3 regions of the Bacillus sp. SD127 genome follow, and region 1 is predicted to be linked to each of the others. Evidence: predicted binding sites of a transcription regulator. Region 1 holds the regulator's gene; each other region holds the start of a gene.
What was found. Region 1 encodes Rex, which represses fermentation and respiration genes when NADH is low (regulators of the CRP and FNR family bind a similar motif). Its sites were predicted from a motif close to TTGTGAAATATTTCACAA; they were not measured.

Region 1 (8,256 bases):
GCAAATAAAGCATGAATTGTATGATGAGAATTTTGTATTTCAGTCGATAGAATAGTCTATATCGGGGTTACCTACCGTTTATCAAAACTATTGAGTATCGATATAAAACAGTGCTGAAAAAATCAAACCACAAAAGACAGAAAAAAAGAAGCCTCTCACAAGTTCGGTGAACTCATGAGAAGCCTCGAAAATTTATAAATGGCATCAAAAGGGCATCAAAAATGACGTCCGTTGCCGACAAACCCTTGTTTATCAAGGGTTTTTTGTCGGTTTTACATCATTCCACCCATACCGCCCATGCCGCCCATATCAGGCATTCCTGCGCCGCCGGCATTTTCTTCCGGTTTGTCAGCGACAACAGCTTCAGTTGTTAAGAGCATTGCTGCTACAGAAGCTGCGTTTTGCAGTGCAGAGCGTGTAACTTTCGTTGGGTCAACGATACCTTTTTCGATCATGTTTACCCATTCGCCAGTTGCAGCGTTGAAGCCTACGCCGATTTCTTCGTTTTTGAGGCGCTCAACGATGACGGATCCTTCAAGACCTGCATTGTGCGCGATTTGACGAATTGGCTCTTCAAGCGCGCGAAGCACGATGTTGATACCTGTTTGCGCATCACCTTCAGCTTCAACGGCAGCCACTTTGTTATATACGTTGACAAGCGCTGTACCACCGCCGGATACGATGCCTTCTTCAACAGCTGCGCGAGTTGAGTTGAGGGCGTCTTCGATGCGAAGTTTGCGTTCTTTCAGCTCAGTTTCAGTCGCAGCGCCGACTTTGATGACAGCTACGCCGCCAGCAAGTTTAGCAAGACGCTCTTGTAATTTTTCTCTGTCGAACTCAGAAGTTGTTTCTTCCACTTGTGCGCGGATTTGAGTGACGCGTGCAGAAATTTTATCTGTTTCGCCAGCGCCTTCAACGATTGTTGTGTCTTCTTTTGTAACAACAACTTTAGAAGCGCGTCCCAATTGTCCGATTTCAGTAGATTTCAGGTCAAGACCAAGATCTTCTGTGATGACTTCTCCGCCAGTAAGGACAGCGATGTCTTCAAGCATTGCTTTACGGCGGTCACCGAATCCAGGAGCTTTAACAGCAACTGCGTTGAATGTGCCGCGAAGTTTGTTCACAACAAGTGTTGCAAGAGCTTCACCTTCAACATCCTCAGCGATCAGAAGCAATGGTTTTCCTTGCTGAACAACCTGCTCAAGCACAGGAAGGATTTCTTGAATGTTTGTGATTTTTTTGTCTGTGATTAAGATGTAAGGATTGTCAAGAACCGCTTCCATCTTATCAGAATCAGTTACCATGTAAGGAGACGCATATCCGCGGTCGAATTGCATACCTTCAACAACTTCAAGCTCAGTTGTGAAGCCTTTAGACTCTTCGATTGTGATAACGCCGTCGTTGCCTACGCGCTCCATTGCTTCAGCGATAAGGCTTCCGACTTCCTCATCAGCAGCAGAGATCGCAGCAACCTGAGCGATAGATTCTTTGCCTTCGATTGGCTTAGAAATTTCTTTCAGATTCTCGATCGCAACGTTTACAGCTTGTTCCATACCTTTACGCACGCCTACAGGGTTAGCGCCTGCTGTTACGTTTTTAAGGCCTTCACGAATCATTGCTTGCGCAAGAACTGTCGCAGTTGTTGTACCGTCACCGGCAACGTCGTTTGTTTTGCTGGCTACTTCAGCTACAAGCTTAGCACCCATATTTTCAAACGCGTCTTCAAGTTCGATTTCTTTAGCGATTGTTACACCGTCATTAGTGATTAACGGAGAACCGAATTTTTTCTCTAGAACCACGTTGCGTCCTTTTGGTCCTAAAGTTACTTTTACAGCATCAGCAAGTGCATCAACACCGCGAAGCATTGCGCGGCGAGCTTCTTCACTAAACTTAATATCTTTTGCCATGTGTACGAAACCTCCTCGAATTTTTAAGTATTTGTTTATTTAAGAATTAGCCGATAACAGCTAAAATGTCACTTTCACGTAAGATTAAGTATTCAGTACCTTCGTATTTCACTTCAGTACCTGCGTATTTTGAGAAGATAATGCGGTCGCCCTCTTTTACTTCTAAAGCAACGCGCTCTCCGCTTTCTAACACGCGACCTGAACCAGCTGCCACGATTTTGCCTTCTTGCGGCTTTTCTTTTGCAGAATCCGGTAACACAATTCCGCTGGCAGTTTTTTCTTCAGATTCTACGAGTTCAATGACAACGCGATCACCTAATGGCTTTAACAATGTAATAACCTCCTCAATAGTATGAATATGTAATTTTAGCACTCAGCACTAAAGAGTGCTAACACAATTCTTATAATAAAGAATCTCACTTCCAATTTCAAGTGATAAGATAAAAAATTTTTCACGCTTACATCATTCTTTTCAGCTCAGATATCCCTTGGCTTTTTCACCCCCGATTCAATTATGTTACAATAGCTGTAGACAAAAGAAACCCATTTAACAAAGGAGTACATACCATTTGAGAAAACAGTATTGGTTTATTATTTTGACATATATCATCATGCAGTTTTCAGCAGTAATCGGGATTCCCTTGTTATTTAAATTCGGTTATGCGGGAGGACAGCCCACAAAAGAAAATCTGCTGTACGCGCAGGGATTATGGTCCGTCATCAGTTTTATTGCCTGTCTGATTGTTGTGTTGCTCATTCTCAGAACTATGCCTAAAACTACGCTGCGGAACGAAAAGAAAGACTCGGTCGGACTTTCGATCCTTTGGGCGATAGCCGGGTTTTTCATAGCCCTTTTCTCTCAAGGAATAGCCGGTTCTATTGAATATTATGTATTTGGCATCGGAAGAGAATCAGAAAATACAAAAGCCATCCTGGATGTGATTCAGGCAGTCCCGCTTATGATTATCGTTTCTTCTATCATCGGGCCTATATTAGAAGAAATCATCTTCAGAAAAATCATTTTCGGCGCGCTGTACGAAAAAACAAATTTCTTTATTGCCGGACTGATCAGCTCCATTATTTTCGGAATTGTTCACGCGGATTTAACGCACCTTCTGCTGTATACGGCAATGGGCTTTACCTTTGCATTTCTATATGCGAGAACTAAACGGATTTGGGTGCCGATTTTCGCCCATGTAATGATGAATACATTCGTCGTCATTATGCAGCTTGAGCCTGTTCAGAAATACCTTGAACAGCAAAGCACACAAATGCAATTGATTATTGGAGGATTATTTTCATGAGAAACCCGATAGTGTGGGGAATGATCTACTTTGCCGTAGGGTGCATCTTTACTTATCTCGCCGCAAGCTCGCCAGGCAGCATGTGGTCATTTTACTCCATCCTGCTGATGGTGTTCGCTGCATACAACATCAGCATTTCTTTTAAGATGTTCGCCTTTTCATTTAAAATAAAGAAGAACCAGAAATAAAGAAAATCCATTTCTCTCTATGAGAAATGGATTTTTTATGTTGGCTAAGAAGAAACGTCCTGATCGGCAGCACTGTTTTTCTGCGCTTTCCGATAGGCAGCCTTCGATATTAAAATACTGATTTCATACAAAATCAAGAGCGGAACAGTCACCATCATATGAGACAAAAGCTCAGGTGGTGTGATCAGAGCAGCAATCACAAGCAGCGTAAAGTACGCATACTTTCTGATTTTCGCTAAGAACATCGGTGTCACAATTCCAAGCCTTGTCAAAAACATAAGGATGACCGGCATTTGAAACAACAGTCCAAACGGAATCGTCAGCTGCAGAAGAAAATGAAAATATTCATTAATTCCAATCACCTGAGTGACATTCAAATCCTGAGATATCCGTTTCATAAAATCGACAACAAAAGGAAATAAAATATAATAGGAAAAAGATAAACCCGCTAAAAACAGCAAAATAGAGATCGGAATGTAGCTGAGCGTTACTTTGCGCTCCTTTTCATAGAGGCCCGGGCTCACAAAAGCCCAAAGCTGATAGAGAATAACCGGCGAAGTCAGGACAATCCCGATGATAAACGCAAACTGCATAAACACATAAAGCGGGTCTGTCAGATTAAACGCATTGAGCGTGAGCTCCTTCGCTTCATCCGTTTCTTGCAGATACACTATAATCGGCTTCGCTAAAAAAAATCCCGCGATAAAGAAAACGACAAACGCCAGCGCCACAACCAGCAATCGTTTTCGAAGCTCCGCAATATGCTCCAGCAGCGACATTTGATTCACTTTCATTTGTGTCATCCTAACTTACTGATTCTCTTTCTTTTTTTCCTCATCATCACTCGCTAATCCTTTAGTAGCGTTTTTGAATTCACGAAGTGTGTCTCCAGCCGCTTTTCCCAACTCAGGCAGCTTTTTGGGGCCAAAGATAATCAGAGCAACGATTGCGATAACAGCAAGGCTTCCAGGACCGATCGGCATATTTGGGCTCCTCCTTTCCGGTTACTCGATTTCCTCTAAAACAGAATAATGCTTCAAGAAATAAACCAGTGACTGAAGCTCTACAGCTAAATCTATATGATGAATTCGAATGTGTTCCGGCACATTCAAACGGGCCGGCGTAAAATTAAGAATACCCTTGATCCCTAACGCAACCAATCTGTCGGTAATCGATTGGGCCGCAACTGCGGGCACTGTCAGAATGGCAACTGATTCGCCTTTTACATGCTTTTCAAGATCATCGAGGTTAAAGACGGGCACACCGCCTACCTCAGTTCCTATTTTACTCTCATTTATATCAAAAGCCATAGAAATTTTTGTGTTATTATTTTTTGTGAAATTATAGTGAAGAAACGCTGTTCCTAAGTTCCCGACACCAATCAGGATAACGTCTGTCATTTCATCCTGATCCAGCGTTTTTCGGAAAAATGACAGCAAATAATCGACATTATATCCGTATCCTTTTTTGCCAAGAGCTCCAAAATAGGAAAAATCCCTGCGAATCGTGGCAGAATCAACCTTTACGGCATCGCTGAGTTCAGCGGATGATACACGCTGTTTTCCTGACGCATGCAGATTCTTTAAAAAGCGATAATAAAGCGGCAGCCGTTTTGCCGTCGCCTGCGGAATTTTTGATTGATCCTTATTCATTTTTGGTCCTCCAAATTATACTCGGATAGTTCTCTTTTAAAGTCACCGTTTTTCCCGCCTGTCTTTTCCAGCAAGCAGGTAGGGCCGATGACCATCCCCTTATCAAGCGCCTTGCACATATCGTAAACAGTAAGGGCACACACCGATGCAGAAGTTAGCGCTTCCATTTCCACACCTGTACTCCCTTTCGTTTTGACCTGTGCTTTTATATGAAGTATAACTTCTGTTTCTTTTATTTTCCAGTCAAACGAAATATCGACCCCGCTCAAGGATAGCGGATGGCACATCGGAATGATATTTGATGTTTGTTTCGCAGCCATAATACCCGCCACCTGAGCGACAGCAAGTACATCTCCTTTGCCGATATCATGGCTTTTTATTTTCTCGTACACTTCACTCTTCATGTGTACGCTTGATACAGCCGCCGCAGTACGGACAGTCGAAGATTTTTCGCTGATATCCACCATCTGGGCTCTGCCCTGTTCATTAAAATGAGAAAATCCATTCATAGTAAAAACTCTCCTTAAACAGATCATACACTATTTTCTTCTCTATGTCTTATTCGGCCAATGTATTGTTTGCTGAGTTCTGGTTCATAAGCTACACTTAACTTATTATAGCAGAGGTGAAATAATATGATGATCTTACAAATTAATCAGCTTTCCAAATCATTTGGTGCTGATACTATTTTAAACAATATAAAGCTGGAAGTCAGAAACCGTGATCGCGTCGCAATTGTAGGAAGAAACGGCGCTGGGAAATCTACACTCCTTAAAATTATCGCAGGTCACCTTTCATATGAAAAGGGTGAAATGATCAAGCCGAAAGATATCACAATGGGCTATTTGGCCCAGCATACCGGCTTGGATTCTAAGCTTACCATAAAAGAAGAGCTGCTGACTGTTTTTGATCACTTAAAAGCAATGGAAAAAGAAATGCGAAACATAGAAGAAAAAATGGCGGCAGCTGACCCAAGTGAACTGGAAAGCATCATGAAAACCTACGACCGTCTTCAGCAGGAATTTAAAGATAAAGGCGGCTATCAGTATGAAGCAGATGTCAGATCTGTGCTGCACGGTCTCGGCTTCAGCCATTTTGACGATTCAACGCAGGTGCAAAGCCTGAGCGGAGGTCAGAAAACAAGACTGGCCTTGGGTAAGCTTCTGTTAACACAGCCTGATCTTCTCATTCTAGATGAGCCGACCAACCATCTGGACATTGATACGCTGACATGGCTTGAACATTATTTACAAGGCTATTCAGGCGCGATTCTGATTGTTTCTCACGACCGCTACTTTTTGGACAAAGTGGTGAACCAGGTGTACGAGGTATCAAGATCAGAAAGCAAAAAGTATCACGGCAACTACAGCGCTTATCTAGACCAAAAAGCTGCCCAATATGAAAAGGATCTTAAGCTGTATGAAAAACAGCAGGATGAAATCGCCAAGCTGCAGGACTTTGTAGACCGAAATCTGGCGAGAGCCTCAACGACAAAAAGAGCACAAAGCCGCCGGAAACAGCTTGAACGGATGGACGTCATGTCAAAACCGCTCGGCGACGAAAAATCAGCAAATTTTCATTTCGATATTACAAAACAGAGCGGAAACGAGGTCCTGCGGGTTCAGGATCTGACCATCAGCTATGAAAACCAGCCGCCGCTTCTGACAGATGTGTCGTTTAGGCTTACAAGAGGAGAAAGCGCCGCTCTTGTAGGTCCCAACGGAATCGGAAAATCAACCCTGCTGAAAACATTAATAAACACATTGAAGCCGGATCAAGGAACAATAGCGTACGGTTCAAATGTCAGTGTCGGTTACTATGACCAGGAACAGGCTGAGCTGACTTCCTCTAAACGCGTCATTGATGAGCTGTGGGACGAGTATCCGGAGCTTCAAGAGAAAGAAATTAGAACGTGCCTCGGAAATTTCTTATTCTCCGGGGATGATGTGCTTAAACCCGTCCATTCCCTAAGCGGAGGCGAAAAAGCAAGAGTGGCCCTGGCAAAGCTGATGCTGCAAAAAGCTAACTTTCTCATTCTTGATGAGCCGACGAACCATCTTGACTTAGACAGCAAAGAAGTTCTCGAAAACGCCTTGATCGATTATCCGGGCACATTGTTATTTGTCTCACATGACAGATATTTTATTAACAGAATCGCAACAAGGGTATATGAGCTTTCTCCAAACCATATTGAAGAATATCTCGGAGATTACGATTATTATACAGAGAAAAAAACACAGCAGCTGGAATTGGAGAAAATGAAACAGCAAGAGGAAACTGAAAAAGCCACGGTTGCAATGAAATCCGACTCTAAACGTTCTTATGAGGAAGAAAAAGAATGGAAAAAGAAAGAACGACAACGACTCAGACGCATAGAAGAAATTGAAACGACAGTTCAAACCATAGAAGAAAAAATCAGTCATAATGATGAATTACTTTGTGATCCGGAAGTATATCAGGACCACGAAAAGGTACAAGCCATCCACGCTGACAACGAGAAACTCAATCAAGAATTGGAAAACCTATTATCAGAATGGGAAGAACTATCCACAGAAGAAGATTAAAAAAAGTCAAGCACCTCTTTTTTAGAGGTGCTTTTTATCCACAGAAAATAACCTTATAAGCAAACGAAGAAAGCGGTTTATACACAATATCCACAAAATATTCTGAATTTATCCACTTTATTAACAGCCTCTCAACCCCTTTACCCATCTATATCTCTATAATTACTCACAGATATGTGGATAAATTGAGAATTATCTGTTAATAACAATAAAAAAGCCTCACTCCATTATGTCGTGAGACCTTGGTAAGAAGTCAGTTCAAGACCAGGCTGGCCATTCATATCATATGATCCGCGAATCCCTTTTTCAAAAGCAATTGTACCGGCCGCAGCAATCATTGCAGCATTATCCGTACATAAGGATAGCGGAGGAATGATGAGCGCTGTCCCCTCATGCTGGGAGAATTCCTTCTGTAACGCAGCTCTGAGTCCTCTGTTTGCAGCTACTCCGCCGGCCAAAAGAACCTGTTTGACACCATATTCTTTTGCAGCGCGTGCCGTTTTTGTCACTAAGACATCAATGACGCTATTCTGAAAACTGGCAGAAAGATCTTCCGGCGCAATTTCCTGTCCTTTTTGAGCCGCGTTATGAAGCGTATTGATCACAGCTGATTTCAGCCCGCTGAAGCTGAAATTATAAGA
Region 2 (8,256 bases), 1.1 Mb from region 1:
TTTTGCGGATTCTTTTGTCAAACAGCCTTCTGTATGTCAGGATGAAAAGTCCAATTACTGCAGCAATTCCCGCCGGCAAGCCGACGCCAATCGCCATTTTGTGATACACGTGTTCTGTGATGCCGATTGCACGATATACACCTTCGGGGATGAGAATGCCCATAACGTGTCCGCCGATAACAAACAGCATCCCCCAATGAAAGAGCGTGCTGCCCGCCGCAAGCTTTTTCTTTTCTAACAGTTCGCTTGATTTGGCGGTCCAGCCAAACTGGTCGTGCTGATAGCGGTAAATATGCCCGCCGATAAATATCGTCAATACCATATACGGCATGATGACCCACAGGATCTGCCCGCTCATGTCCGAACAGCTCCTTCGCTGCTTTCACACAAGCCGATTTCCTCAAGCGCGGTAAGCAGTGCATCCAGCAGTACGGCATATAAACTTTGGTTTTGATCTAAACGGGATGTCAGCTCCCGCAAATTAGACAGATACTTCTCAAATATGCTCTTGGCTTCCTTCATCTCCGCAATGGCGGCGAATTCCAGCATAAGCGGCAGGTAATCGGGAAGCTCTTTGTCTGTCGGGAGGAAACCGGATTGCTCATAAGTGTTCTTTAACTGCAGCAATTCAATGCCGCGTTCCCTTTGCTCGCCTGAGTTAAAGTAGGTGACATACATATTCGTTTTTTTCCCGAAGTCAAACGTGTATACATAATGTTCAATCAGGGCCTGCTGGGAAAAACATGCTGATGACTTTACAAAGTGAAGCAGTTTCTCCCGGATATGCTGATTTTCGATTTCATTGATCAGATTTTCCCATTCGGGATGTTCCGCTCTCCACTCTTCATCCGGATACGAAAGAAGATAAGAAAGAGCCGAGAATGTGATTTGCCGGTCTGTGGTGTTCATCGTGTTACACCTCATTTTTCTTTGGTTATATACAAGAGCCGGGACCGCCTGAAAATGATAAGCCGCAGCTCCCTTGTTCAGCGTATAAATCAGAAATGTCTTCACGGTGGCTGCTCGGAATCACAAATCGGTCATCGTATTTGGCGATCGCAAGCAGCCGATACATGTCTTCAATTTGCTGTTCTGTTAAGCCGACACTGGAGATCAGTGCCGGGTCGATGGATTTATTCGTCTGGACCGCTCTCATATACTGGCGCATGACAGACATTTTCTTTAATGTGGACCGAATATGATTTGTATCACCGGCCGTTAATAGCTGCGCCAAATAGTCAATCGGAATCCTCATTTGGTCGATAGCCGGAAAAATGTCTTCCGCTGTTTGCCGGCTTCCCTCTCCTTCAAAGAGATTCATGATCGGACTCAAAGGAGGAATGTACCAAACCATCGGCAATGTCCGATATTCCGGATGAAGCGGCAGGGCGATTTTCCAGTCGATGATCATCTTATAAATGGGCGATTGCTGTGCAGCCTCTATCCATTCTGTCGGGATGCCCTGTTCTTTTGCTTGTTTAGCAACCTCGGGATCATTCGGATCAAGAAACACTTCTAATTGAGAATGATAGAGATCCTTTTCATTTTCTGCAGATGCCGCTTCCTCCACCTTATCCGCGTCATACAGCATGACGCCCAAATAACGGATTCTCCCCACACATGTCTCTGAACAGATGGTCGGCAGTCCCGCCTCCAAACGCGGAAAGCAGAGTGTGCATTTTTCCGCTTTGTTCGTTTGCCAGTTAAAATAGACTTTTTTATAAGGACAGGATGAAACACAGTATCTCCATGAACGGCAGGCATTTTGATCCACGAGCACAATGCCGTCTTCCTCGCGTTTATACATGGCGCCGGACGGGCAGGACGAGACACATGCCGGGTTGATGCAGTGCTCACAAATGCGCGGCAGATACATCATAAAAACCTCATCGAATTCTGTCTTGATCGATTCCTCCATCTTTTGCACGTTTGGATCTTCAAGCCCCGTAATGTGGCCGCCCGCCAGATCATCCTCCCAGTTCGGCCCCCATTCAATATTCATAAAATCTCCTGTCAGCGACGATTTTGGCCGCGCTACGGGCTGATGTTTTTTCTGCGGACTGTTAGTCAGCGTTTCATAATCATAGTTCCAAGGCTCGTAGTAATCATCAATGGTTGGCTGATTCGGATTATAGAAAAGATTTGCAAGACGGTTGGTTTTCGGGCCTGATTTCAGCTCGAGCTTTCCTTTTTTTAAGGTCCAGCCGCCTTTATATTTGTCCTGATCCTCCCATTGCTTCGGATAGCCGATACCTGGCTTTGTTTCTACATTATTGAAATACATATATTCGGCACCGGAACGGTTTGTCCATGTGTTTTTGCAGGTCACGCTGCACGTGTGGCAGCCGATGCATTTATCTAAGTTCATGACCATTCCGATTTGCGCTTTAATCTTCAAGCCAATCGACCTCCTTCAGCTTGCGTATGACCACATTCAGATCGCGCTGATTCCCCGTAGGGCCATAGTAGTTAAAGCCGTAGCTGAGCTGGGCATAGCCGCCGATCATCTGTGTCGGCTTGACGTGAATCCTTGTTGGACTGTTATGGGTGCCTCCGCGGTTATTGGTCAGTTTTGTGCCGGGCACGTTGATGTGGCGGTCTTGGGCATGGTGCATAAACGCCATTCCTTTTGGTATCCGGTGAGACAGAACCGCTCTGGCTACGACAACACCATTTCGGTTAAAGCATTCAATCCAATCGTTGTCTTTGATATCCGCATCTGCCGCATCATCTTTATTCATCCATACTGTCGGCCCGCCGCGAAATAGCGTAAGCATCGGCAGAGAATCAAAATACATGCTGTGCACGGACCATTTATTATGCGGCGTTAAATAATTGAGAACGATTTCTTTGCCCTCTTGATCAGGCCGTTTACTCAGAAACGGACGATGCTGGAGGATCGGTTTAAAGGTCGCCATCGTTTCCCCGAACTCCCTCATCAGCTCATGATCGACATAATAGGATTGTCTGCCTGTCAGCGTACGCCAAGGGATTAATTTTTCCACATTTGTCGTAAACGGCGAGTATCTGCGTCCCCCTTTTTCCGAGCCTGTAAATGCCGGAGATGTGATCACCGTTTTGGGCTGAGCCGTGATTTGTTCGAACGTAAAGCATTCTTCCTCCCGCTCTTCAGCCAGATCTTTCAGCTTCAGATTCGTGATGTCTTCAAGCGATTCCCATGCTTTTACGGCAACTTTTCCATTCGACGTGGACGAAAGGGTTAAAACGGCTTCTGCCGCCTGCTTGGCCTCGCTTATATTCGGACATCCCTTTGCGACACTGTCTGTGGTGACTTCTCCCAGCCTTTTTTTGAGTGATTCGTATTCATCGGCAATCGACCAGCTCATGCCTTTTGTTCCGCTTGGTTTTAAGGCGGCGTTTGGGCCGAGCGCAGTCATTTTATGAAAGATTTGCTTGTAGTCCCTTTCAACGACTTGAATGTTCGGCATCGTTTTCCCCGGGACGGCTTCGCATTCGCCTTTGCTCCAGTCCTTGATTTTTCCGAGAGGCTGGGCCATTTCCTGCATGGTGTCATGAAGGAGCGGTGCGGCGACAGCTTCCTTTACCGGCTTCATATCAACTTCTTCCGCGAGATCGGAGACAGCTTTTGATAAAGCCTTGAAAATATCCCAGTCCGACTTCGATTCCCAAGGAGCCGAAATAGCCGGGGCAAAGGGGTGGATAAACGGATGCATATCAGTGCTGCTGAGATCGTGTTTTTCATACCATGTCGCCGCCGGAAGCACGATATCGGAATACAAGGCGGTACCGGCCATTCGGAAATCGAGATTGATTAACAAATCGAGCTTTCCTTCCGGTGCCTGCTCGCGCCATTTGATTTCTTCCGGACGGATGCTGTCGCTGTCGTCATTCATCAAGCCGTTCGTCGTTCCCAAGAGATGCTTGAGAAAATATTCATGCCCTTTTCCCGAACTGGAGATCAGATTCGCCCTCCACACGAACAGGTTTCTCGGAAAATTCGCTTCATTGTCAGGATCTTCAATGGCAAATTTCAGTTTTTTCTCTTGAAGCTGGCGGGCCACATAGTCAGCAACGTCTTTTGTTGTCTTCGCTCCCGCTTTTTCAGCTTCTTTGTACAGGTCAATTCCGTTTTTATCAAATGTCGGATAAGACGGAAGCCACCCGAGTCTTGCCGCCAGCACATTGTAGTCGGCGTGATGCTTGTAGCGGGAGGATGCCGCGATCGGAGATGCTAAGTCACTGACCGGCTGATCCTCGTAGCGCCACTGGTCAGTCGCAAAATAGAAAAAGGAAGTGCCGTTTTGCAGCTTTGGCGCCCCCTCCCAATCCTTAGCGTTGGCGATCGTCTGCCAGCCTTCAGCAGGGCGGAGTTTTTCCTGTCCCACATAATGAGCCCAGCCTCCGCCGTTTACGCCTTGGGCGCCTACCAGTAAAACAAGATTTAACACCGCCCGGTAGATCGTGTCTGAGTTGAACCAGTGGTTGATCCCCGCTCCTACGATAATCATGGACCGGCCCTCTGTATCGATCGCATTTTGAGCAAATTCCCTGGCAATGTTAATGACCATCTCTTTTTTGATCCCTGTCACCTGCTCCTGCCAGGCTGGCGTAAACGGCTCAGGATCGTCATACGAGCAGGCTGATTTTTCCCCGATACCCCGATTCACGCCGTAGTTAGCCAAAATCAAGTCAAATACGGTTGTGACATACACATCTTCATTGTCCAGCGCCAGTTTTTTTATAGGCAGATCTCGCTCAAGCACTCTGTTCCCCTCATTTGAGAAATAAGGGATTCGAACCGTGCCGATTTCGTCCTCTATGCCGAGCACCGAAAGCCGGGGTTCAATCGATTCGCCTGTTTCTTCATCTATCATGTGCAGGTTCCATTTCTTTTGGCCGTCCCAGCGGGAGCCCATTGTTCCTTGCGGGATCGCGAATGCGCTTGTACGTTCATTCCACATCGCAGGCTTCCACTGATCATGCTCCGTCTGCCGCCCGATGTCCTTTGCATGAAGAAAACGCCCGGCCGTATACACGCCATCCTCTTTAGTTAGAGTGACAAAGAACGGGAAATCCGTATATTGCTTTGCATACTCTATGAAACGCTCTGTCTTCTGATTAACGTAAAACTCCTGCAGGATCACATGACCCATCGCCATCGCAAGCGCGCCGTCTGTTCCTTGGCGGATGCTCAGCCAGTCATCTGCAAATTTAGAGGATTCCGCGAAATCCGGGCTGATTGAGATGACCTTAGCGCCTTTATAGCGGGCTTCTGCCAAAAAATGCGCATCCGGCGTCCTCGTTAACGGCACATTGGAGCCCCATGTGATGATATAGCCTGAGTTGTACCAATCACTGCTTTCCGGGACGTCTGTCTGGTCGCCCCAGATTTGCGGGGATGCCGGGGGAAGATCCGCATACCAATCATAGAAACTGAGCATAGGGCCGCCAATCAAAGACATAAACCGCGAGCCTGACGCATGGCTGATCATAGACATAGCCGGAATCGGAGAAAACCCGATATTCCGGTCAGGGCCGTATGTTATAACCGTATACAGCAAAGAAGCAGAAATCAGCTTCAGCACCTCCGGCCATTCAGCGCGCACAAAGCCGCCCTTTCCCCGCGCCTGTTTATAGGACTTCGCTTTATCCGGATTTTCAACGATCGATTTCCATGCTTCCAAAGGGTTTTGATGAGCCTGCAATGCTTCCCGCCACAAATTGATCAGCACACCGCGCACGTACGGATATTTCACACGGAGCGGGCTGTAAATATACCATGAAAAACTGGCCCCCCGCGGACAGCCTCTCGGTTCGAAATCAGGCATATCCGGGCCTGTTGACGGATAATTCAAATTTTGCCCTTCCCACGTGACGATGCCGTTTTTCACGTATATATTCCAGCTGCAGGACCCTGTGCAGTTGACACCGTGGGTGGAGCGGACGACCTTATCGTACTGCCATCTGTTTCTGTATACATTCTCCCAATCACGATCTTCATAGGTTGTTTGGCTATGTTTATTTGATTGATGCTCAATAGGAGAGAAATAGTTTAATCTCCTAAACAACGGACTCATTTTCTTTTTTTTCATGAATATTTCACTCCTTCCGAGTCAGGTATTCTAAATTCACTATATACAGAGGCAGGATGTTTCCTTGTGAACTATGTCACACACTCCCCTTTTTTCACAGAAAGTTCACATGAGGAAGAAGGAATGGACTTTCACAGGATGTGATGAAGGCGGCGTTCAGGCAGGACGCCTGAGTCATTAGCCGTCTTTCATTCAAAGATCAAAAACCCGGTTCCTTTTAGGAATCGGGCTCAGCGTTTTCGTCCTGAGATCTATGCATGTATCGCAAAAACAGCTCATAAGAGAAAAAGACATTTTGCTGGAGCATCACCAGAAAATTCATTTGCAGCTGCGGATAATAGGACATGATTTTCTTTAATATGTAAAAAGGGATATTGAGCATAAGAATGTCTTCGGATGTTCGGACTGAAATGAATGGAGATAAAAACATCCCGCCTTTTTGATCGATGGGAAACACATCGCCTTTTTCCCACAGCGCAACGGTTTGCGACCCTTCAGGCAGCCTGCTGTCAATAAAACGAATACTGCCTTTTAATACAATATAAATGGATTGAGAATGGAGAAAAGATGGATCCTGATCACATGAACCGCGGATAAACGTCCCGTTATTCAGCAATGTTTCGACAATGGATAGAGGCACTTCATTAAACATAGGAAGTTGTTTCAAAAAAAATAAATAGTCACACTGATTCATAGGGAAGCCTCCTGTGCTAAGGATAGCTTTAGTGTAGCCCGGCCGATCCATGACAGCAGTGATGTATTTCACAGATGATATGATGAATGTCACTTATTGGCGGTATTTTTGCTTTTATAATGAAACAAGAAAGGAGTGTTTCGATGAAGGCGCTTATTCCGAAGCAGCACGGCGCTTGGGCCATGCTGCTGATTCCGTTTTGCCTCGGTATGGTGAAGGGAGGAGCGGTTCTTTGGCATATACCCCTATTTTTAGGCTGGCTTTTTCTTTATTTGGCTGTTTATCCTGTTACGCTGGCATTAAAAAAGAAACAAATCAAACCCTATCAAAAGTGGATAATTTCTTACAGTTTTCCAGCCTGCAGCTTTTTGCTTGCCGCCGTCATCCATAAGCCGTCTTTTATCTGGCTTGCCTTTTCTTTGCTGCCGCTGTTTCTCATTCATGTGTATTATGCCCGGCAAAAAAATGAACGAGCGCTGCTGAATGATTTTGCGGGCGTCTTATTCTTTTGTACAGGCGGACTCGCCAGCTGCTGGCTGGGGACGGAGACTCTTGACGGCTGGGCATGGTTTATTTTCGCACAATCTGCTTTGTTTTTTATCGGAAGTTCATTTTATGTGAAGTCGGTGATCCGGGAGAAGAATAATAGAGTATTTGCTTACTGGTCGTGGGGCTATCACCTGATCCTCCCCTTACTTTCCGCAGCTCTCGGAGGTGGATGGGCCGTTCTCGCCTTTATCCCCAGCAGTTTGCGTGCATGGTTTTTTCACGGAAAGAAGTGGCCTGTTCAAACGATCGGCATACTTGAAATCGTCAATGCGTGCTTCTTTTTCGCCATCATGTGTATTTGGCTAACAAGATAAAAACAAGGACATATTGCTGTCCTTGTTTCCTCTTAATCAATATTACAAATCTCTAACGGGCAATTTTCGCACTCAATCTCACACCGTAAATAGTCCCGCTGATGCAGTACAATCTTTCCGGAATCCTCTATTGAAATAACCCCTTGTTTGCGGAGATCCCCCAGCATGCGGTTGACGCTCTCTCTTGCAGCCGCGCAAAATTTTGCCAAATCCTGGTTTGTCAGGGCAATGTTAATGAGAATACCGTCACTCCGGTTCACCCCATAGCTGTTTGACAAGCGGATGAGGGTGGAGTAGAGCGCCCCTTTTTTGCCATGAAGAAGAAGGTCTCTGATTTTGGATTGAATTTTGCGCAAATGGGTGCTCATCCATTTCATAAATTCAAATGTCAAAGCACCGTTGTGGATAAGTTCCTTTTCAAGTCTGCTTTTATTGATGACGAGCACTTCGCCATCCTCCAGCACTTTTGCACTGAGCATATATCTCGGTTCTTCTGTGAAAAGTGTTAATTCACCGACAATATCATTTTTTTGACAGATTCTAAGCGTCAGGTCTTTGCCGTCAGCCGTCAGCTTCCCGATTTCAATGAGTCCTGACTGAATCAGATAAAGCTCTTCTGCATCCA
Region 3 (8,256 bases), 650 kb from region 1:
AAGAAATGGCTGGGGAATAACCAGCACAAAAGCCGCTTTTCTGTTGAGAAGCGGCTTTTGTGTAATCTGCAAATCCCGAAATCGCTGTCATAATGTTAACCATTTTGCTTCAGCTGCTGATGCGCGGTAAATAATGACGGGTATGTCAGCATGCTGAGTAGGACACAAGTCAGCGCGGCGGACGCCATCGTTGTAAAAACAATCAAAAGCTGAAAGCGTACCGCCTGAATCGGATCGGCGCCCGCTAAGATCTGGCCGGTCATCATGCCGGGAAGCTGGACGAGCCCTAATGTTTTCTGGCTTTCGAGCGTTGGGATCATACTCATTTTCATGGCGGAAGTCAGGATATGCTGTATGGATTGTTTTGGTGTGCCGCCAAGCGACAAAATCAATTGAATTTCTTCCTTGCGCACCCCGACCTCGGAGCTGAGCCGGTTTAAAAACAGGCTCGCGAGCACCATTGAATTTCCGATGACCATTCCGCTGATGGGGATGACATACCGTGCGGTAAGCGGGATGATGTGAAGCGCCAAAAGAATGCCTTGGGTGACGATTTCTACAATCGCTAACGCCACAAACACCCTCCAAAAAGAACCGATTTTCATTTTCTTTCGTTTGACGACGTTTTGCGCCGCCACCGCCAGCATTAACAGCACCATCAGCAGGATAAACACAGGGTGATCTCCATGAAATATCAGCGACAGCACATAACCGATCACAAGCAGCTGTACCGCCGCCCGGATCGTTGCAATCATCATATCTTTTTCAACGCCGGCTTTAAAGGATTTTGATAAAAACAAGGCAATCAGCACAAAGATCATGGTGAATGAGAGAGAAAGGTAATCCATTACCGTGTGCCTCCCTTCAAAAATTCACGGGCTGCTTCATGCTGAGGATGCGAGAAAAATGTGTCTGTCTCCGCGATTTCCAACAGCCGGCCATCAGCCATAAACCAAATGGTATCGGCTACTCGTTTCGCCTGTTCCATGTTATGGGTCACCCACATCACCGTCAGTTTTTTCTCTTGATGCTGCCTTTTGATCAGCTCTTCAATCTCCAGAGCAGAAACAGGGTCCAGGGCAGATGTAATTTCGTCCAATAATAGGATGGAGGAAGGGTTTGCGAGTGTTCTGGCAAGTGAAAGCCTTTGCCGCTGTCCGCCTGATAAATCCTTGGCGCTTCTGTCTAACAGCTCTGGAGACAGGCCTGTCAGTGAAGCGAGCTCTTCAGGAGAGTAAAGCTGGGTTTGGTGGAGCTTTTGTACCAGATTCAGATTGTCACGCACCGTTCCGTCAAGGACGGGGGCGGATTGAAAGGCAAGGGAGGCCGTCCGCCTCAGTTCATTCACATTCCAGTCTCTGACTTCCTTTCCGTAAATCTTCACTTCACCGTGATCCGGTGTTTTCATCAAATTGCATATGGACAGCAGTGTGCTTTTTCCTGAACCGGAAGGGCCCAAAAGTGCCACGATTGCACCCTGTTGAATGTCTCCGGTGACATCCTTTAATACATCATAGGTTTGTCCCTCTTGTTCATAGCTTTTTCGCACAGATGTGAATGAGATTGCTGGTATATCGTCTTTTTGATTGTTTGCTTCCATTAAAATATCACCTTTCAGTTAAGTGGGCTTAGACTATACATAAATATAACGTGAAACAGGTCTCTTTTGGAAGGCGTTAAAAAGAAAGGAGAACGGGCTTTCGCCCATTCTCCAGAAGCCGCTAAGCAGTCAGATTTGACTGAGTTTTCTCTTTAGGTTTTTGTTGGGAAGCGAAGGTATGTAACACCATTCCGGCAATAATGATCATTAATCCGGCAAACGATAAAATGGAAGGGAAAACACCTGACAGCAGGATTATTTCACCAAGCAAAGCGAATATCACTTCCCCGGATTGTGTTGCTTCAACAGCAGCAAGCTTTTGCGGATTATCTCTTACCATATCCGTTGCCCAGAAAAATAAAACGGTCGCAATGATGCCTGAGCTGACGGCAACGATAAAGGATTGAACGGTTTGTCCCGCGGTCGGGAGGCCATCTGACCACCAGCCGTAAGCTGCCAATACAAGCCAGAATGGAAGGCTTGCAAGGGTCATTCCCAGCACACGCTGGAACGTATCAAGCCTGCCTCCGTATTGCTCAAGCATTCTCCGGTTTCCCAGCGGATAGGCGAAAGCCGCAATGACAACCGGCAGCACGCTGAAGAGCAGCATTTTTCCGGAAAGCGATTCTGCATGCTGGAGCTGAATCAGCGCTGCCCCAATCAGAATGACGACGGAAGTGCCCAGCGAAACAAGGGGAATCTTTTGCCGAACGAGCAAAGTGCCTCCAGGCGTGTCTTTTTTCTCATAGAAAAATGGAGACAGCAGCACACCGGCTACAATGGTAATTTGCCATGTTCCGGCTACGAGCCAGCCCGGCCCGAATGCGGCGGCAAACGTGATCGGCGCATAAAAAAGAACAAAGCCGACAAAGCTCCACTTTATCCAAAAAAACGGCTTTTTCCGCATCTCTTGTAAAAGAGGAACGAACTTCCCTTTCATTATGACAATCAGACATAAAAACGGAACCATAAAAATAAAGCGTAACGAGGCGCTCCAAAGCCAGCTGCCTCCGGATAATTCCATCGCCCTGTTTAAAATAAAGGTAACGGCGAAAAAGAGAGAAGCCAATATTCCGATTATGATCGCTTTCATCAAATCCCTCATTCTGGCATTATTTTTTTATACTATACTACCCGGGATGATACAGATCAACGGAATTGTGAGAAAATAATGATGTTTTACGGATCAATATATGTGGAAGACAGAAATAGGGAGGTGAAAATGATGGAAACAGAAACGTACTTTTTTCAGGATGACGGCAGGGTTCCAAATCACCCTGATTTTCCGCTCGTTATCTATAAAAATGTTTTTATGGGACGTGCTGAACAGGCAGAGCGGATCGTCAACCGGCATGGCTGGCTAAACAGCTGGTCGGGCAGTGTTTTTCCGTACCATCATTATCACAGCAACACGCATGAAGTCCTAATCGCAGTCCGAGGGGAGGCTGTTATTCAATTTGGGGGAGAAAAAGGAGCTGCTGTTCCTATCAAAACGGGCGACGCAGCGGTCATTCCAGCCGGTGTCGGCCATAAAAAGCTAAGCGCGAGCCCCGATTTTACCGTGATCGGCGCTTATCCAGATGGTTCTCGGTATGATATGAAGACGGGAAAGCCGGATGAAAGAGCGGCTGCGCTAGAGAATATAGAGCAAGCAGTACTTCCGGCATTGGATCCAGTTACAGGAAAAAGAGAACCTCTATTGGACATATGGGTAACGCGTAGGGGAGAAAATTGATGGATTGTCAATAACTAGTGCTGAAGAAATGTTATGACACGGGCACCATATAAATTAATTTCATAATCGAAGCAATTCACGTTCAAATTTTGTTCAAAAAGTGTTATCATATAGAAGGTAATCAAATTGGAGTTTTTTATGTTTGCTATTTTCAGAGAGAGTAAAGGATTTTGACTTATTCAATGGTTTATTTTTGAGATAAAAATAATACTGAATATGGCAAGATGAAAAACTGGGTAGTAAACATTTATTTTTGCGAATGATTGTGCACGAATTCACAATCCTTCTTCTCATGCTTTCAAACATGAGATCAGGGAGAGGCACTACCCTTTCCAAAAAATCAGCATACTGCTTATAGTAAAGGAGAATTGGATATGCCAGAAACAATCGATCAAACAAATGCGTCTGTCAGCCAAAGCCAGCAAGATCTTATTGATCAGCTGTTAAAGCCAGAAGTTCAAGAATCACTGACTGTTTTAGTTGACCAGCTTCCAAAGCTGACTGAGTTAGTGAATATTTTAACGAAGTCTTATGATTTCGCTCAGTCTGTTGCGACTGACGAAGTATTGAAAAGCGATACAGTCGGTGCAATCACTGAAATTCTTGAGCCTGTAAAAGAAACAGCAAAAGAAGTGGCTGCGACTGCAATCGAAGCGAAAGACCGCGCGGATGCTAGCAACGAAACGATTGGACTTTTCGGCCTGTTGCGCATGCTGAAAGATCCTCAAGCTCAAAAGCTGTTCCGTTTTGCTAACAGCTACCTTGAAATCATGAACGAAAAACAAAAATAATCTCAGATTCAAATTGATATAAAGGACGGAGGATATACGATGTCAAAACATATTGTCATTTTAGGCGCTGGTTATGGCGGTGTTCTTTCTGCTTTAACAGTTCGCAAACATTACACAAAAGAACAAGCACGCGTGACAGTGGTAAACAAATACCCAACTCACCAAATCATTACGGAATTACACCGTCTTGCAGCAGGCAACGTGTCTGAAAAAGCGGTTGCAATGCCGTTAGAAAAACTTTTCAAAGGCAAAGACATTGATCTTAAAATCGCGGAAGTCAGCTCTTTCTCTGTTGATAAAAAAGAGGTTGCGCTTGCTGACGGTTCTGCATTAACTTATGATGCGCTAGTAGTAGGCCTTGGTTCTGTCACTGCTTACTTCGGCATCCCAGGACTTGAAGAAAACAGCATGGTTCTTAAATCTGCTGCTGATGCTAACAAAGTTTTCAACCACGTTGAAGACCGTGTGCGCGAGTACTCTAAAACGAAAAACGAAGCGGATGCAACAATCCTTATCGGCGGAGGCGGCTTAACAGGCGTTGAGCTTGTCGGTGAGCTTGCTGACATCATGCCGAACCTTGCGAAAAAATACGGCGTAGACCACAAAGAAATCAAATTGAAATTGGTTGAAGCAGGTCCGAAAATCCTTCCTGTTCTTCCGGATGATCTTATCGAACGCGCAACTAAAAGCCTTGAAAAACGCGGCGTTGAGTTCTTAACAGGCCTTCCTGTTACAAATGTAGAAGGAAACGTGATTGATCTGAAAGACGGATCAAAAGTTGTTGCCAACACATTTGTTTGGACTGGCGGCGTACAAGGAAATCCTTTAGTCGGCGAATCAGGTCTTGAAGTGAACCGCGGCCGTGCGACAGTTAACGATTTCCTTCAATCTACATCTCATGAAGATGTATTTGTTGCGGGTGACAGCGCAGTTTACTTTGCGGCAGACGGCCGTCCATACCCGCCAACTGCACAAATCGCATGGCAAATGGGTGAGCTGATCGGTTACAATCTATTCGCTTACTTAGAAGGAAAAACACTTGAAACATTCCAGCCAGTAAACTCTGGTACACTTGCAAGTCTTGGACGCAAAGATGCGGTAGCCATCATTGGTGCTAATTCTACACCGCTTAAAGGTCTTCCTGCTTCCTTGATGAAAGAAGCAAGTAATGTACGCTACTTAACACACATTAAAGGACTATTCAGCCTGGCTTACTAATCCTTTCTTGTAAAATCGGACATTGCCAAAAAGAGGTCTTTTCAGGCAGCTTTACGGCAATGTCTTTTTTGCGCTTATTTGCTAACGTTAACATTTAAATTTTAAAAAGAGATTGATCCCAGAGGAATATAAAGGTAAAATAAAAACAAATCAAAATGTTAACGTTAACATTTTGAAATAGAATGAAAGACGGTGAGGACATGGAACCCTTTATGGGAGAAAACTTTTTGCTGAAAAATGAAACCGCTGTCAACCTCTATCACCATTATGCGAAAGACATGCCGATTATTGATTATCACTGCCATTTGAGTCCGAAAGAAATCTATGAAAATAAGAGATTTCAAAACATGACAGAAGCCTGGCTGTATGGAGACCATTACAAATGGCGCATCATGAGAGCCAATGGAATTGAAGAAACATACATTACAGGCGATGCAGCTGATGAGGAGAAGTTCATGGCATGGGCGAGAACAGTACCGATGGCGATTGGCAATCCGCTCTACAATTGGACCCATTTAGAGCTGCAGCGATTTTTTGGGATTTACGAGATATTAAATGAGCAATCGGCGCCAAATATTTGGAAACGGACGAATGAACTGCTGCAAGGAGAAGGCTTCGGGGCAAGGGATTTCATTGTGAAATCAAATGTAAAAGTAGTATGCACAACCGATGACCCTGTCGATTCCCTCGAGTACCACCTATTATTAAAAGAGGACAAAGATTTTCCTGTCAGTGTGCTGCCGGGATTTCGGCCGGATAAAGGGCTGGAAATCAATCGCGAAGGCTTCCCGGATTGGGTGCAGGCGCTTGAAAAGGCTGCGTCACTTTCGATTACAACCTATGATGAGTTTTTGAAGGCTCTTGAAGAACGAGTGCGTTTCTTCCATTCAGTCGGCGGCAGAGTATCTGATCATGCGATTGATTCAATGGTGTTTGCCGAAACGGACAAAGAGGAAGCGGACCTCATTTTTACCTCAAGATTAAACGGGGAACAGGTTTCTTACGAAGACGAGAAGAAATTCAAGACATATACGCTTCAATTTCTTTGCGGATTGTATGCTGAGCTTGACTGGGCGATGCAGTTTCATATCAATGCACTCAGAAATACGAATACGAAAATGAAGAAGAAATTGGGGCCGGATACAGGCTATGATTCTATGAATGACGAAGAAATTGCGAAGCCTTTGTACAGGCTGCTGAATTCAGTCGAAATGAAAAACCAGCTGCCGAAAACGATTTTATATTCGCTCAACCCAAATGATAACTATGTCATTGCCAGCATGATAAATAGCTTTCAAGACGGCATCACGCCTGGGAAAATACAATTTGGCACAGCATGGTGGTTTAACGATTCCAAGGATGGGATGCTCGATCAAATGAAAGCGTTGTCAAACGTCGGGCTTTTCAGCCGTTTTATCGGCATGCTGACTGATTCCAGAAGCTTTTTGTCGTATACACGCCATGAATACTTCAGACGGATTGTCTGCAATCTGATCGGCGAATGGGCTGAAAACGGTGAAGTGCCGAAAGATATGGAGCTTCTTGGCGGTATCGTACAAGGCATTTGCTATCACAATGCGAAACAATATTTTCAATTTCAAGAAGAAAAGGCAAACGTATAAAATAAGTTCCGCTCAGAATAGCCAGCGTCATACTGAGCGGACATCTCATCGAAAATTCTTAAGACACAGAGGTGGAAGATGCGAGCAGAACTGGAAAATAAGGTTGTGTCGATTGAAACGGAGAAGAGGCTTTCGCTGAAGGAGAAAATTTCCTATGGTTTTGGTGATTTTGGGAACGGTTTTATGTTTGATTTAGGCCAAATCTATTTATTAAAGTATTTTACTGATGTGGCGGGAATTCCGGCCGCAATGGCGGGAAGTATTTTTTTAGTCAGCAAGCTCTTTGCGGCTGTAACAGACCCCATTGTCGGCTCATCAATTGATTATCGCAAAAACATCGGCAGGCGGGGGAAATTCAGGCCTTATTTATTAATCGGCAGCATTGTTCTTGCGGTGCTTACTGTTCTTATTTTTCTGTCCCCGAATGTATCAACGACAGGCAAGCTGATTTATGCGTATGCATCCTATATACTGTGGGGCGTGGGCTATTCATTTGTAAACATTCCGTACGGCTCATTGGGAGCGGCGATGACTCAAAATACCGAAGACCGGACTTCTATCTCTACTTTTCGCCAAATCGGCTCACTCGGGGCTTTGTTTATCACGAGCGTGGCCGTCATGCCGCTGCTCGTCAAGTTTGATAACCCGAAGGTAGGCTATCCGGTGGTCATGGGATTGTTTGCTGTTCTCGGTGTGCTTTGGTTTTATATTTGCTATCGCAACTGCAAGGAACGTATTGTTCTTGCGGAAGCGCCAAAAGAGAAATTAACATTTTCATCTGTCGTCAAAACGTTTATAACGAACAAACCGCTGTTAACCCTTGTCCTGATGACCATTTTTTCGATTTCCGCATACAACATTAAATCCGCAATGCTCGTATACTTCGCACAATATAACCTAGGCAATGTCGAACTGATGGCTTATATGAACTTTATCATTATTGGATCTTCCTTTTTGGGCGTCGTGTTTCTGCCAAAGCTCGTCAAGATGTTTGGAAAGAAACAAACCGCAATGATCGGTTTCGGCATCAGTGTTGCCGCGGATCTGATCAACTTTATGCTTCCTTCAAATGTATATGTGTTTACGATCCTTGCAAGCATCGCGTTTATTGGGATCAGTATTCCCAATGGCATTACGTGGGCGCTTGTCTCAGATATCATTGACTACGGCGAGTGGAAATCCGGTGAGCGGAAAGAAGCAACGACATATTCCCTCTTTAACTTCTCGCGAAAGCTTGCTCAGTCATTGTCTGGTTTTCTCTCGGGGATCGGATTGGGGCTTGTCGGATAT

Region 2: a site for Rex is predicted at 6,139-6,156, ahead of ACQVGS_RS02205 (nitrate reductase subunit alpha). Genes of this name have one in related genera too.
Region 3: a site for Rex is predicted at 3,599-3,616, ahead of ACQVGS_RS15530 (helical membrane plugin domain-containing protein). Genes of this name have one in related genera too.

What each region holds. Positions count from the first base shown of each region.
Region 1 is NZ_CP191226.1:3,625,690-3,633,945, forward strand. It holds gene groL (chaperonin GroEL) at 273-1,907, opposite strand; gene groES (co-chaperone GroES) at 1,954-2,238, opposite strand; gene ACQVGS_RS18845 (CPBP family intramembrane glutamic endopeptidase) at 2,477-3,211, shown strand; gene ACQVGS_RS18850 (DUF4305 domain-containing protein) at 3,208-3,399, shown strand; gene tatC (twin-arginine translocase subunit TatC) at 3,444-4,202, opposite strand; gene tatAY (sec-independent protein translocase protein TatAY) at 4,209-4,382, opposite strand; gene ACQVGS_RS18865 (redox-sensing transcriptional repressor Rex) at 4,404-5,051, opposite strand; gene moaC (cyclic pyranopterin monophosphate synthase MoaC) at 5,048-5,560, opposite strand; gene ACQVGS_RS18875 (ABC-F family ATP-binding cassette domain-containing protein) at 5,687-7,615, shown strand; gene tsaD (tRNA (adenosine(37)-N6)-threonylcarbamoyltransferase complex transferase subunit TsaD) at 7,843-8,256, opposite strand, start outside.
Region 2 is NZ_CP191226.1:416,705-424,960, reverse strand. It holds gene narI (respiratory nitrate reductase subunit gamma) at 1-358, opposite strand, end outside; gene narJ (nitrate reductase molybdenum cofactor assembly chaperone) at 355-909, opposite strand; gene narH (nitrate reductase subunit beta) at 935-2,398, opposite strand; gene ACQVGS_RS02205 (nitrate reductase subunit alpha) at 2,388-6,074, opposite strand; gene ACQVGS_RS02200 (cyclic nucleotide-binding domain-containing protein) at 6,292-6,768, opposite strand; gene ACQVGS_RS02195 (YwiC-like family protein) at 6,912-7,631, shown strand; gene fnr (fumarate/nitrate reduction transcriptional regulator Fnr) at 7,664-8,256, opposite strand, start outside.
Region 3 is NZ_CP191226.1:2,977,121-2,985,376, reverse strand. It holds gene ACQVGS_RS15555 (uroporphyrinogen-III synthase) at 1-20, shown strand, start outside; gene ACQVGS_RS15550 (ABC transporter permease) at 96-848, opposite strand; gene ACQVGS_RS15545 (ABC transporter ATP-binding protein) at 848-1,600, opposite strand; gene ACQVGS_RS15540 (DMT family transporter) at 1,722-2,693, opposite strand; gene ACQVGS_RS15535 (cupin domain-containing protein) at 2,823-3,335, shown strand; gene ACQVGS_RS15530 (helical membrane plugin domain-containing protein) at 3,710-4,126, shown strand; gene ACQVGS_RS15525 (NAD(P)/FAD-dependent oxidoreductase) at 4,166-5,344, shown strand; gene uxaC (glucuronate isomerase) at 5,545-6,966, shown strand; gene ACQVGS_RS15515 (MFS transporter) at 7,045-8,256, shown strand, end outside.